Regions from separate parts of the Nocardia sp. NPDC050710 genome, predicted to be linked through region 2. Evidence: riboswitches for the same ligand, from Rfam matches in the RefSeq annotation. Region 2 holds a riboswitch; the other holds the start of a gene.
The links. Region 2 has a riboswitch for thiamine pyrophosphate ahead of thiC (phosphomethylpyrimidine synthase ThiC). Riboswitches for the same ligand answer to the same signal wherever they lie in the genome.
Positions count from the first base shown of each region.

Region 1: it holds a riboswitch for thiamine pyrophosphate, as region 2 does, so the genes downstream of both, AB0H61_RS28465 (cytosine permease) here and thiC (phosphomethylpyrimidine synthase ThiC) in region 2, are expected to answer to the same signal.

Region 1 is NZ_JBFAHV010000020.1:129,391-134,043, forward strand. It holds gene AB0H61_RS28465 (cytosine permease) at 51-1,418, opposite strand; TPP riboswitch at 1,414-1,528, opposite strand; gene AB0H61_RS28470 (tetratricopeptide repeat protein) at 1,645-4,653, opposite strand, start outside.
Region 2 is NZ_JBFAHV010000010.1:82,205-86,857, reverse strand. It holds gene AB0H61_RS19250 (thioesterase family protein) at 1-401, opposite strand, end outside; gene thiC (phosphomethylpyrimidine synthase ThiC) at 739-2,367, opposite strand; TPP riboswitch at 2,362-2,467, opposite strand; gene AB0H61_RS19240 (VOC family protein) at 2,655-3,161, opposite strand; gene AB0H61_RS19235 (lipase family protein) at 3,327-4,653, opposite strand, start outside.

The DNA of each region.
Region 1 (4,653 bases), on a different contig from region 2:
GGCTTACCGTTGCGGGTCGTACCGAAGTGCAGTTCAGGGAGCCTGCTCGGCTACGCAGCCACCGTTCGCGCGGTCGAGATCCGGCCGACTGCCCAGGCCATCGCCACCGCGGCAAGGAAGGACAGCAGCGACGCGCTCATCCACGGCTGCTTGGTGAAATGCAGCCACTCCTGCACGTGCACCCAGAAGTCGGTCCAGACGCCCGCGTCGCCGGGATTGATCAGCTGGTAGACCGAGAGTCCCACCAGCCAGGCGAGGATCATGCCCCAGCGTGACGGTGCGTCCGCCGCGGTATTCCACTCGCCCTTGGCGCGGAGGAAGAAGTCGGCGACCAGGACGCCGAGCAGCGGTACGAAGACCGAGCCGATCAGGCCGAGGAAGCCGAAGTAGTCGTCCATCCGCAGGCGCAGCGCGAGCAGGGTGATCAAGACGCCGAGCCCGATGCAGAGGATGCGGCGGTCGATGCGCGGCGCCAGGTTCTGGATCGAGACAGCGGTGGAGTAGACATTGGCGAAGGACTGATCGGCCTCGCGCAGCACCAGGATGAAGAAGAACACCCCGCCCAGGGTGACGCTCAGAAACGGCCCGTATGTTCCGTCACCGGTGGCCAGCGCCAACGCGAACAGACCCAGGATGTAGGCCACGATCTGGGTGATCGCGTAGGCCCCACTGGCCGCGCCGAATGCCGCGCGGGTACTCCGGGAGTGCCGGGTGTAGTCGGCGGCCACCGGCACCCAGGAAATCGACACCGCCAGCGCCGCGTCCGTGGCGATCCAGAACAGACTCCAGTCGACACCGAACGGGCCATTACCCTCCGGGCCGGGATTCGTGGTCAGATCCGGCAGTCCCGCGCGGAAGAACTGGATGTAGAACCAGATCAGCGCGATCGCGACACCCACCGTCACGAACCGGCGCAGCATCCGCACCGAGCCCAGCGGCCAGATCGTCAACACCGTGGTGAGCACGCCCGCGACCACCACATACAGCCAGTGCGGACCGCCTTCGAACAACTCCTCGGCGGCATTCCCGATGACGATCAACTCGAAGGTGCCCCACCCGATCAGCTGCGCGATATTGAGCACGGTCGGCACATAACTCAACTTCGCGCCGAACAGACCGCGCAGCAGCATCATCGCGGGCTTACCGGTCCTCGATCCCGGCACCGCCGCCAACCCCAGCATCAGCCCGCCGACCACGGTTCCGATGATCATCGCGAGAATGCCCGCGGCAATCGAGATCTGCGCCGCGCCCTCCGCATTCGGCGCCAACACCGTGTACGCCCCCGAGAACGCGAACAGGCTCACACCCAGATTCGCCCAGAACGCACTCTGATCCCAGAACGACAGCACCTTCGGCGCCGGTTGATCCAGTGTGAGCGGGGCCTCGTGCCCGGTACTTTCCACGGTCGACGCAGCCATGCCGCAACTCGCTCCCTACGCCGGCATTACCCGGACAGGTTCGGGCGGTCGGCGGAGCTTCGGGCCCGCCCTCTCGGCCCGGCCGTGCCCGAGCTCCCGCGTGGGGGGTTATCCGGGCGAATAGTACACGCGTACGACAATCCGACTGACCGGCATTCGGCGTTCGCCCGGGCCGGGGGATTGGACGCACTATCGCGAACCGACCCGTTACCCGGTGACAGTGACGTCATTCGTCCGAGCCGGGTGCGCCCGCGCCTGCGCTCGATGTCGCGGCGTCTGTCCAGGCGGCGAGTTGATCGAGGGTCTCCAACGTGCTCGGATGGTCCGCCCCGAGGACATTGCGCTGGACGGCCAGCAGCTCGGCATAACGATCGCGGGCTGCCGCGGCGTCACCGGTGCGGCCGGTCCAGGTGGCGAGGTTCTCCCGAGCGAGGAGGGTCTCGTAGTTCGCATCGCCGAAGATGCGCACGCGCACTTCGAGCAGTTCGCCGAACAGATCCCTGGCGACAGCGAAGTCGCCGCCCCGGCCACACCAGTAGGCCAGGTTGCCCTTGGCCACCAGCGTCGCGGGATGTTCTGTGCCGGAGACCCTTTCGCGAAGCGAGAGCACCTCACGGTGCAGCTGGACGGCGGGCTCGATCTCTCCTGCCTCTCCGGTCCACCATGCCAGATTGCCCATGGCCCACAATGTGTCCGAATGTTCGGCACCCAACTCCCGGATGCAGATCGGGACCAGTTCGGCGCAGAGCCGATGTGCGGCGGCAGGGTCACCGGACTCACCGATCCACCGCGCGTACTGATCGCGCACCCGCAACACGTCATCCTGGGTGGCGCCGAGGACACGCTCCAAGACGGGCAGGAGCGCGGTGTATCGATCACGCGCCCCGACGATATCTCCGGTCTGGCCGATATGGAAAGCGAGGTCCGCCCGAATTCGGAGTACATCGGGATGTTCCGGTTCCGAGAGGGCCAGCTGCAACGGCAGCAGGTCGGTCAGCATCGACACCGCACGTTCGCTATCTCCCGTCTGCGCCACCCAGTTCGCGAGTTGCACTCGCCACTTGAGCGTTTCGCCGTGATCCGGGCCGAATATGCGCGTGCAATCCTCGACGAGCGCGGCGAACATATCCCTCGCCGCATGCGGATCACCCGCGTCGCCGGTCCAGCGGGCAAGCCGAGCGCGGGCGGCCAGTAGCTGGGTATCCGTCGGCGGCAGCGCCTCTTCGAACGCCACCAGCCAGCCTGCCCAGGAGGTGCGATTGTCGATCGCCCGCCGCCTCGCATCGCTCTGATCGAGGAATTCCACTGCGCGGGAGGCATTTCCACTCGCGAGGAAATGTCGCGGCGCCGCCGTATGCGCGTAGGCGTCGATATCGGACCCGGTCAAGTCCGTCAGCGCGGAAACGAGAACCTGATGCGCATCGAGCAGAACCGTAGGCTCCGGCGCGGTGGCGGCGGCCCGCACCAGCGGCTCGATGAAGGTCGAATGCGCGAGACCTACCTGCTCGTCTTCCTGACCGGGATGCCCCCGCGCCACCAAAATGCCGAGGTCGACCACGATGTCGCGCAACTGCGGCTGCGATACGGGCGGTCCCAGCCGGTTGAGCGCATCGGAGATCAGCCGAAGCGGTGCGACCGGACCGGGCCCGACCGCCGCGAGCAAGGCGACCATCCGGCCTACGGTGGTCGCGTGCACAGAACGCCGAGCGGCGGTTCGGAAGCGTTGCGCCACCAGGAAGCCCAGATCCACCGCGCCAGGCGCCCGGTCGAGTGACCAGTCGACTTCGGCGATGAGCCGGGGGATCAGCCATCCGCCGCCGCCGACCTCGGCGGCCTGTTCCGCGAGTGCCCGATCCAGATCCGACGGCACACCCCGGTCGGCGATCGCCAGTTCGCGCAGAACTTCCGAGAGCGATGGCGGTTGGACCGGGAATACCCGCGCGTGCGCGAGCTCAGGCCGAGCCTCGACTCCGGTGCCGGAACGGATACCGACGACGACACGGACATGGTTGAGCCTGTCGTCGGTCGTCAGCGTGGACACCGCTGCGATGAGGCCGTCCCGGTTGCCGGTTTCCGGCTGATCGAGTCCGTCGATCAGGATGCGAATGCGGCGACCCGGCATTCTCAGTCGCGACAGCGGTCGTACGACTCCGATTTCGAATGCGCTGAAACGGTCGTAGTCGGTCAGCTCCTCTTGCACCGACCGCTGCGCGGCGCGGAATTCATCGCCGTACCGTTCCTGCAACTGCGCCGTCAACTCGGCGATCACCGTCTCGACGGTGCTCGCCACGTCGAGGAAGATAGCCGCCGACACGAACTCCGAGGTCAGCGAATCCAGCGCGCCGGTCAGACCGGGGCGGATGAGCAGCGACATGATCGTCGACTTCCCCGCTCCGGCAGGACCGACCAGGGCCTGCAGCCGGTCGCCCGCGGATTCCACCATCGCGACAAGGGTTTCCTGAACCGCGATCGTCGCCGATACGGTACGGACCAGATGGTCGACCAAACCGGCTGCGGGCCTACCGATTACGGCATCGTTCAGGCGTGCGCGGTTCGGCACCAGCCACAGCCCGAGGTCACCGCGGCGAACCTGGGTGCCGTTGAAGGACAGATGCCGGGGCGTCTGCCATTCGCATGCGGCATTGAGTTCGGGTGTCAGATCAGCACACAGCAGATTGGTGCCGCTGTTCTTCAGCCCGGTTTGGAACGTTCGCAGCAGCGTGCGGGTGAAGCATCCGTCGTAGGCATTGCCGTGGTCGGAGGCGACGAGCAGTTCCATCCGCCCGGCGGCCTTCTCCAGAACCTTGACCCACCGGCTACCCGCACCGAGTGCTCCGGTTCCCGCCTCGCATGCGTCGACCAGCACGACCAGCCCGTCCAGCGATCGAGTCTGGCTCAATTGCTCGGCTACCACGTTGACCAGATGAAGGCCGACATCGGAGTCCAGCGGCTGCGCCGAATCGCTTGCGAGCAGATAGAAGTCGTCCTCGTTCATGGTGAATCCGTGGCCGATGAACGCGATCAGCAGCGTCGCGCCCGCCTCGTCCGCGCGCCGGAAGGCCGCCTTCACGTCGCGCTTGAGTTCGCCGATTGTCGGATCCAGTACCGGCCCGTCCTCGACGGGCAGCCATCGGCCTGCCGTGCTCAGAGCCGCGGACAACGAACCCGCGAGCTCCGAGGTGAACCCGAGCCGCTGAAAGTGATCACATTCGCACCCGATAACCAGCGCCAACCT
Region 2 (4,653 bases):
GGCTCCGGCGCCTGGTCGGGGCCGGGGCGGGTGCCGCTCGGCAGAATGCCTTCGGGGAGTTCGAGTTCCGGGTCGGCGAGTTTGAAACGCCAGGCGTTGGCGGTCATGACCGGGCCGCGGTCGGTCGAGAGCGTGGCCTGGATCAGTTCGACACTGCGGCCGGGGCGGACCACCCGGGTCTCGACGGTGAGCGGCTCCAGCGGCACCGGGCCCAGGATCTCGACCGCGACCCGGCCGACCTGGAATCCCTCCCGCGGCTCGCAGCGCTCGATCGCGTGGCCGAGTAGCGCCGAGGGCGGACCCGCGTGCTGGGCATCCGGCGACCAGGGCCCACGGGTCAGCTCGGTGGAGATGAACCGGTTCGGGTTCCCCGGATCGGGCAGGTAGAAAGCGTCGGTCACGGTTGTCGTCCGTCCCTCGGACCGGCGGCTCTGCCGGTCGGTGGTTTGTTCGTTCGGTTAACGATTCTGCCTGGACGGTACTCCGGGCCGAATCGGGCTCCGGTCCGCCCCGGAGGCTGGTCGCACCCGCTGTTATCGCGGTGGACCCGCGAACCGTCGCGGGCTTCGGGCTCAGGCCCGGCCGAACGCCAGCGCGACATTGTGCCCGCCGAAGCCGAACGAATTGTTGATCGCACGGACGCCCTCGCGGCTGCCGCCGCACTGAACTAACCTATCGACGTTCGCGATCCCGGGCCGCGCTGTGCGGCCCGGGATCGCGGAAACGGTTGCGTCGCGATCAGGAAACGACCGGCAGGTAGACCTGACCACCGGCTCCGGTGAACTCGGCGGACTTCTCCGCCATACCGGCCTCCAGCGCTTCCACGTCCGTAAGTCCTTGCTTCTCCGCGTATTCCCGCACATCGGCGGAGATGCGCATGGAGCAGAACTTCGGTCCGCACATGGAGCAGAAGTGCGCGGTCTTGGCGGGCTCGGCGGGCATGGTTTCGTCGTGGTACTCGCGGGCCGTATCCGGGTCCAGGGACAGTGCGAATTGGTCGCGCCAGCGGAATTCGAAACGAGCCTTGGACAATTCGTTGTCGCGGTCCTGGGCGTGCGGGTGGCCCTTGGCGAGGTCCGCGGCGTGGGCGGCGATCTTGTAGGTGATCACGCCGACCTTGACGTCATCGCGGTTGGGCAGGCCCAGATGCTCCTTCGGGGTGACGTAGCAGAGCATCGCGGTGCCGGCCTGGGCGATGATCGCCGCGCCGATGGCCGAGGTGATGTGATCGTAGGCGGGCGCGATATCGGTGGCGAGCGGGCCGAGGGTGTAGAAGGGCGCCTCCTCGCACAGCTCCTCCTCGAGCCGCACGTTCTCCACGATCTTGTGCATCGGCACGTGGCCGGGGCCTTCGATCATCACCTGCACGCCATGGGATTTCGCGATCTTGGTCAGTTCGCCGAGGGTCCGCAGCTCGGCGAACTGGGCCTCGTCGTTGGCGTCGGCGATGGATCCGGGGCGCAGGCCGTCACCGAGGGAGAAGGTGACGTCGTACTTCGCGAGGATCTCGCAGAGCTCCTCGAAGTGGGTGTACAGGAACGATTCCTGGTGGTGGGCCAAACACCACGCGGCCATGATGGATCCGCCGCGCGAGACGATTCCGGTGACGCGCTTCGCGGTGAGCGGCACGTAGCGCAGCAGCACGCCCGCGTGCACGGTCATATAGTCCACACCCTGCTCGCACTGCTCGATCACGGTGTCGCGGTAAATCTCCCAGGTGAGCTGGGTCGGATCACCGTTCACCTTCTCCAGCGCCTGGTAGATCGGCACGGTGCCGACCGGCACGGGGGAGTTGCGCAGGATCCACTCGCGGGTCTCGTGGATGTTCTTGCCGGTGGACAGATCCATGATGGTGTCCGCACCCCAGCGGGTCGCCCACACCATCTTCTCGACCTCCTCGGCAATGGAGGAGGAGACGGCCGAGTTGCCGATATTCGCGTTGATCTTCACCAGGAACTTCTTGCCGATAATGGTCGGCTCGAGCTCGGGATGCTTGTGGTTGGCGGGGATCACGGCGCGACCCGCGGCCACCTCGTCGCGCACCAGCTCGGGCGTCACGCCCTCGCGCGCGGCGATGAACCGCATCTCCGGGGTGATGATGCCCTGCCGCGCCCAGGCCAGCTGGGTCGGCGGTCCCTCGACCTGCGGCTTGTCCCAGCCGTCGCGCAGGCCGGGCAGACCGGCTTCGAGATCGATGGTGGCCGTCTCGTCGGTGTACGGGCCGCTGGTGTCGTAGACGTCGAAATGCCCGCCGGTCGTCAGATTGATCCTGCGCACCGGAATCCGCAGGTCGTCGACCTCTCGGTAGTGCTTGACGCTGCCTTCGATCGGGCCCGTGGTCACGGTGTCGACAGGTGCGGTTGTCATGGATTTCCTCCCTACGCCGGCATTACCCGGTCAGGTTCATACGGTCGACGGCCCGTTAGCCGTCCTCTCAGCCCGCTGGTGCGAGCCCCCGTTGGCGATGTGAATTTTCCCGCCCGACCATACCTGCCCACCTCGGGCGCCCGCCCGATGATCGGAGGATGCGCCGATTCGCCACCGCCGAGCACCTACACCGGCTGGTCGATTCGACAACCGGCCTATCGTGCGGCGGGCACGCGACGGGCGTGGACCGCCCTGCGGTGCAGTCCGCGGGCGGTCCGAGCGCGAGGTCAGTCGGCGTTGTAAGCGTCGCGCATGGCCTGGACGTCCAGCTTCTTCATGCCGAACATGGCCTTGGTGGCGCGGGTGACGGCGGCCGGGTCGCCCTTGAACAGCTCATTGGCCTCGACCGGCCAGATCTGCCACGGTACGCCGTACTTGTCGTTGAGCCACCCGCATTCGATCTCCTGGCCGCCGTCGGCGAGCAGCGCCTCCCAGAGGCGGTCGACCTCCTCCTGGCTGTCGCAGTTCACCAGCAGCGACATGGCGTGCGTGTAGTGGTATTCGCCGCCGCCGTTGATGGCGGTGAACCTCTGTCCGTTGAGCTCGAAGTCGACCACCATGGCCAGGCTGGACTCGCGCGGGCCCGCCTCGCTGTAGTACTGCACATCGATGATCTTGGAATCGGAGAAGAGCGAACAGTAGAACTCGGCGGCCTCCTCGGCCTGGGTGTCGTACCAGAGGTTCGTGACGATCTTCTGCATAACGGTCTCCCGGTTGTCGGCCTGTGCCTGCATCGATGGTGACGCCTCGGAAGCGGGGAATTCATCGCTTCCGCACTGAATGGTGGCTTACCGGGAAAGGGCCGAGCCCCGACCGGTCCGGTTCCGGGCGGGGCTCGGCATTCAGGCGGCCCGATATTCAGGCGGTTCGGCGTTCGGGCGGCCCAGCGTTCGAGCAACTCAGCTTTCGTGCGGGCCGATCGGGAAACCGAGGGCGCCGAAGGTCGCGTTGAGGTTGATCTCGATCTGGCTGACCAACGCGTTGAAGTCGGCGAGCATGGAGACAACATTCTCGGTGCGGCAGCCGATCTGGTCCGTGGCGTTCGGGGCCAGGCGCGACTTCAACCAATTGAAGGTGTCCGCCATACCGAGCGACGGCAGGCTCAGATGTTCGCTGAGATGGTCGCGTTTGTAGACCACCGACGCGCCCGCCGCGCAATACTGTTGCGCCAGAAGATCATTGGTCCACACCGGCACCGCCTCGTCGAATACGCCCTGGTAGAGGAAGATCGGCGTGGTGGGGGTGTTGCGGCCGAGTACGGTCGCGTCGAAGACCTCCGCTATCTCCGGCACCGCGAGGAATTCCGGTATCGGAATCGTCAGCAGCCGTTGGTAATCCACGAACATCATGCTCAGCGCGTTGCGCGGCAGGCACTGCGCCTGGGTCCGTTCCATCAGTGCCCGGCCCTCGGGGGTCAGGTAGCGATCGGAGGCCTCGCGGAATTTCGGGTAGGCATTGCGCAGCGAGGAGATGCCGATGCCGATCAGGCTCGAGAACAAAGACCCGTTGACGTGCAGTAGGGATTCCACATCCGAGACCGGTGCGCCCATGGCGGCGCCCTTGACATTCAACTCGGGCGCGTAGCTCGGCTGCATCTCGGCGGCCCAGCCGGTGCCCATGCCACCACCGGAGTAGCCCCACAGGGCGACCGGGGTGTCGGCGCCGTCCAAGCCGAGCGGTTCGAAGCGTTCGGCGGCGCGGATACCATCGAGTGTCATGTAGCCGGGTTCCTCGGCCGCGGCCAGATGCCCGTCGAGTCCCTCGTAGTCGGGGATCGAGATGGCCCAGCCCTGGCTGATCAATGCCGCCAGCGCGATCAGTTCGCTATTGGAGTGGATCCCCTCCGCGCCGGGTAGTCCCGCGCCCTGCTGGAGTACGAATGACGGCGCGCATGCCGGGCTGGCGCTGTCGTAGTAGAACTGCAGCGATACCAGCGGCCGGGACCGGTTCGGGTCGGCGCCCGCGGGCAGTACCACCGTGGTCACCGCGACCGCCGGTTGCCCGAACAGGTCGGTGGTGCGGTACAGCAGCTGCCAGGAGCGCACGTTCAGCGGCAGCAGTGTGAGCACGGCGAGACGGACCTCGCGTGACCGCAGAATATCGCCCGGCTCGCGGGTTTCGAAGCCCTCGGGCGGTCGATAGAACGAATCCTGTTGCGGCAGTGGGACCGCGATGGCCGGAGGCGCGGTGATGCCACCCGCCAGCAATGCGGTGGTCGCGGTGACG